DNA from 2 places in the Kribbella sp. NBC_01245 genome. Region 1 is predicted to be linked to the other one. Evidence: riboswitches for the same ligand, from Rfam matches in the RefSeq annotation. Region 1 holds a riboswitch; the other holds the start of a gene.
The links. A riboswitch is a leader RNA that binds a small molecule or an ion and turns the genes downstream of it on or off. The one in region 1 is predicted to bind FMN.

Region 1 (2,195 bases):
CTCGCGGGCGCTTCGGCGATGCACAGCGACTTGCGGCCCGACAACCTGCTACTCGATCAGGTCGGCACTTGCTGGACGGTCGACTGGAACTGGCTGGCACTCGGACCGGCGTGGGGCGACTGGGTCGGCCTGCTGCCACTCGCGCACCACCACGGCATCGACACCACGTCGGCCGTGGCGAAGAGCCCGCTGACCTCCGACGTACCGCCTGAGCATCTCGACTGCTGGGTCGCCGCCATCGCGTCGTACATGCTGGTCAACCTCGATGCACCGCCACCAACAGGTTGTACGCCGGAACTGCGGCGGCACCAGCGGCTGATGGGCTGGACATTCCTCGAGTGGCTGGCGGTACGACGCGGCTGGTGAGCGCCCAACGTGACGTGACGTCGATGACCGGCGATCGGAGAGACGGCGCGGCGGCTTCGGTCGCTCGTGACGACCTCTGACCACAGACGTGAGGTGGCGGCCGCGAGCCGCCGCGCCAGGCCGCGCTAGGCGGCTATCCGGAGAGGTACGACGTCGGCGATGGCCGCCGCCAGCTCGCGGCCCTTGGTCACGAAGTGCTGCCTGAAATAGCGCTCATGCTCGTCGTGCTCGTGGAAGTGGTGCGGAGTGAGGACCGCCGAGAAGACCGGCATGTCGGTCTCAAGCTGCACCCGCATCAAAGCGTCGACCACGGTGGCGGCCACGAAGTCGTGCCGGTAGATGCCTCCGTTGACGACGAAGGCGCAAGCCGCGACGGCGTCGTACTCCCCAGACTGTAAGAGCCGACGGGCACGTAGCGGGATCTCGAAGGCGCCGGGTACCTCGACCACGTCGAGGTCGTACCCCAGCTCGGTGAGACGAGCGGTGCACGCCTCGACGGCGCCGTCGACGATGTCGGCGTGCCAGCGGGCGGCGATGATGGCGATGCGGCGTACGGGTGACTGCGTCATGTGTTCCTCCTACTCGCGTCGTCACCCAGGGCGTGTCGACACGAACGAAGGCAGGCAGCACCGTCGTACGAGCCGCGTTCTCTTCCATCCGGACTGTGACCGTCGGCTCCGGAGTCGCACCGGATCTGCTGTCCCCGCCGTTAGGCGAGCGCTCGCGGGCTGGTCGACCCCGGATCGGCCGGGAGCAACATCACCGCCGGTGGGGAGTTCCACCCCGCCCTGAGAACGTTGTCAGGGCGACGCTAGCGCAAAGTCTTTTGAAAAGACCTGTCCGGCTTCGCCGAGTGGCTGGCGGTACGGCGCGGCTGACCTAACGTGGGGGTATGAGCAAAGGTCCGACCACGCGGGTGAAGGTCGAAATCCTGGATGGCGCCAAGCTGTCCCGGCGCGAGGACGCGGTCGTCACGGAGGAACCACTCGAGCTTCGGCTGGAATGGCCCGGGCGTCCGGCCGAGCCGCTGGTGGTGACGATGCGCACGCCCGGGTCCGACTTCGAGCTGGCTGCCGGGTTCTGCCTTAACGAAGGCTTCAGCGCCAGGCCGCAGACCGTTGCCTATTGCACGGATATCCGGCTCAGTCGGGAGCAGCAGTTCAACACGGTGACGGTCTCGCTTGATGGGCCGCCCGATCGCGAACCCGTCAGCCGGTACGGCGTGACGTCCGCGGCGTGCGGGGTTTGCGGCCAGCAGAGCCTGGAAGAACTCGCCGAACGCGACTACGCCCCGGTGGACGACGTACACGTTGATGCCGAGCTCGTACGGCGCCTGCCGGATTTGTTGCGCGAGGCTCAGCCGACGTTCGGGCGGACTGGTGGTCTGCATGCGGCCGGGCTGTTCACGGTCGAGGGCGAGCGGGTGGTGGTGCGCGAGGACGTGGGGCGGCATAACGCGGTCGACAAGGTGGTCGGCTGGACCGTGCTGAACGAGCGATCGCGGGCCGGCCAGGTCCTCGTGGTGAGTGGGCGGGCGGGGTACGAGATCGTCCAGAAGGCGGTCGCGGCCGGGATCGGCATGGTGGTCGCTGTCGGAGCGCCGTCCAGCCTCGCGGTCGACCTGGCCAAACGCTTCCACGTCACGCTGGCCGGTTTCGTCCGCGGCGAGCGCTGCGTCATCTACAACCGCCCAGACCGGATCCTCTCGTGACCCATCCGCCGGGCTATTACCTTCTTTTGCCTTCTTTTGGCTTCTTTTGCCGCGAGTGGTCGCGTCTGGTTCGCTCGGCGGATTGGACCAGATGTGACCGCTCGCGGCAAAAGAAGAG
Region 2 (2,195 bases), 2.4 Mb from region 1:
GCGTTGTAGTTCGGCACGCGGACCGGGTTGAGGTCCTTCTGGGTGGCGTAGTCGTCCTGCACCGTGCCCTGGACGACGACCACGCGCTTGCCGGCCAACTGGTCGAACGACGTGATGCCCGAGGTCTTCGTGGTGTTCAGCCCGAGGTAGCCGAAGTCGTAGCCATTGCTGAAGGCAACGGTCTTCTTGCGCGCCTCGGTGATGGTGATGGACGAGCTGCCGAGGTCGAACTGGCCGCCGTTCACCTGCGAGAGCAGGGCGGAGAAGTCCGTGCCGACGAACTCGGGCTTCAGGTTCAGCTTGGCGGCGACCGCGGTGATCAGGTCGTTGTCGAAGCCGGTGAACTTGCCGTCCTTGACGTACACGTTCGGCGGGGCATCGGTCAGCGTGCCGATCCGCAGCGTGCCGGCCTGCAACAGCCCGAGGTCAGGGCCGTCGGCGGTGGACTTGTCGTCCGAACCGCAGGCGGCGAGGCTGACGGCCAAGGTGATGGCGGTGCCTAGGGCAACAAAAGCGCGGATGGCGCGCACAGGTATCTCCTTTAGGTGCATCGGGCAACGATCGTGGGGGTGACCCACGCACCGACGCTAACGCCGCCCGACGGGCAGTCATTCCACGCTGACACCCGCTGAGACAGCGCCGGAAAGTCCACTCGGTCTGTGCTATATCAATCGGGACGGTCTCGAAGTGTGGTCGATCCGGCTCACTCCGTGAACAGATGATTCCGCCGCGTCGGGTTGCTCGCCGAACACCTGGCGGCACCCTTGTCGCCTGAGCGGGCTGTCTCTTTGGTCACAAGGGTCCGATGAACCCCGACACGCCGCGTCACAAGGGTCCGATGAACACCGACACGCCGGGGTGCGAAGGGCCGGTGAGTGTCTTGAGGTGTGACCTGGATCCTGGCGGGGTTGCGGACTAATGGCACACTGGAGGCACGAGTGAACCCACTCGCGTGCTCCGGGGTCGGTGTAATTCCGAGCCGGCGGTTATAGTCCGCGACCCGATCGACGCAGTTTGTCGGCCGGTTGACCTGGTGGAATTCCAGGACCGACGGTGAAAGTCCGGATGGGAGGCGCACGCGATCGGCGGGTGCGTCTCGCGTGTGCCCGGAGGACTGTAGCCGCCGGATTCACTGCGATACGCGCGCGCCGGTTGTCACGACCCCGAGAGCTCGACCGTGACAACGAGGGACCGCCGTTCATGAGTTCCACCTCGCCGATCGACGTCGCGTGGATGCGCCGCGCCATCGAGCTTGCCGCGCGCGGAATCGGCAGCACCCATCCCAACCCGGTTGTCGGTTGTGTCATCACCGGTCGCGACGGTCATCCCGTTGGCGAGGGCTGGCACGCCGTCCCGGGCGGACCGCACGCCGAGGTCGAGGCCCTGCGGATGGCCGGGAACCGCGCCCGCGGTGGTACGGCGTACGTGACGCTCGAGCCGTGTAACCACACCGGGCGGACCGGGCCGTGTGCCGTGGCGCTGGTCGAGGCCGGCATCACTCGCGTCGTGTACGCCGTACCGGACCCGAATCCGCAGGCCGCGGGCGGAGCGTCGTACCTGCTGGACCATGGGGTCAAGGTCGAGCAGGGCGTCCTCGGTGACGAGGCCGAGGCGGGTAACCAGATCTGGCTGCACTCGGTCCGGGCCGGGCGGCCGTACGTCACTTGGAAGTTCGCCACCACGCTTGACGGGCGCAGCGCCGCCAAGGACGGCTCCAGCAAGTGGATCACCGGTACGGCGGCCCGCGCGGACGTCCATCGCCTGCGGGCGACGTGTGACGCGATCGCGGTCGGGACGCAGACCGTGTTCGACGATGATCCCGAGCTGACCGTGCGCGATCTCCAAGACGTTCCGGTCGCACGCCAGCCGTTGCGGGTCGTGGTCGGGGATCGCGAGGTGCCCGAGACGGCCCGGGTGCGCAACGACCAGGCCGAGACGTTGCTGCTGCCCACGCATGACCCGGCCGAGGTGCTCCGGCAGCTCGACGACCGGCAGATTCGGCACCTCTGGCTCGAAGGCGGCCCGACTCTGGCCGGGGCGTTTCTGCGCGCGGGCCTGGTCGACCGGATCGTCGCGTACGTCGCGCCGGCGCTGCTCGGCTCGGGCCGTTCCGCGGTGGGCGACCTCGGCGCGGAATCTATCGCCGACCTCCGGCGCTTCACTCTTTCGGACGTCACTCGCCTCGGCGACGACGT

Region 2: linked by a shared signal. The riboswitch ahead of ribD (bifunctional diaminohydroxyphosphoribosylaminopyrimidine deaminase/5-amino-6-(5-phosphoribosylamino)uracil reductase RibD) and the one ahead of OG394_RS08785 (6,7-dimethyl-8-ribityllumazine synthase) in region 1 are both predicted to bind FMN.

What each region holds. Positions count from the first base shown of each region.
Region 1 covers NZ_CP108487.1:1,992,915-1,995,109, forward strand. Annotated here, with positions in the region: gene OG394_RS08780 (phosphotransferase) at 1-366, shown strand, start outside; gene OG394_RS08785 (6,7-dimethyl-8-ribityllumazine synthase) at 492-935, opposite strand; FMN riboswitch at 1,008-1,166, opposite strand; gene fdhD (formate dehydrogenase accessory sulfurtransferase FdhD) at 1,259-2,077, shown strand.
Region 2 covers NZ_CP108487.1:8,267,616-8,269,810, forward strand. Annotated here, with positions in the region: gene OG394_RS38045 (ABC transporter substrate-binding protein) at 1-530, opposite strand, end outside; FMN riboswitch at 950-1,081, shown strand; gene ribD (bifunctional diaminohydroxyphosphoribosylaminopyrimidine deaminase/5-amino-6-(5-phosphoribosylamino)uracil reductase RibD) at 1,201-2,195, shown strand, end outside.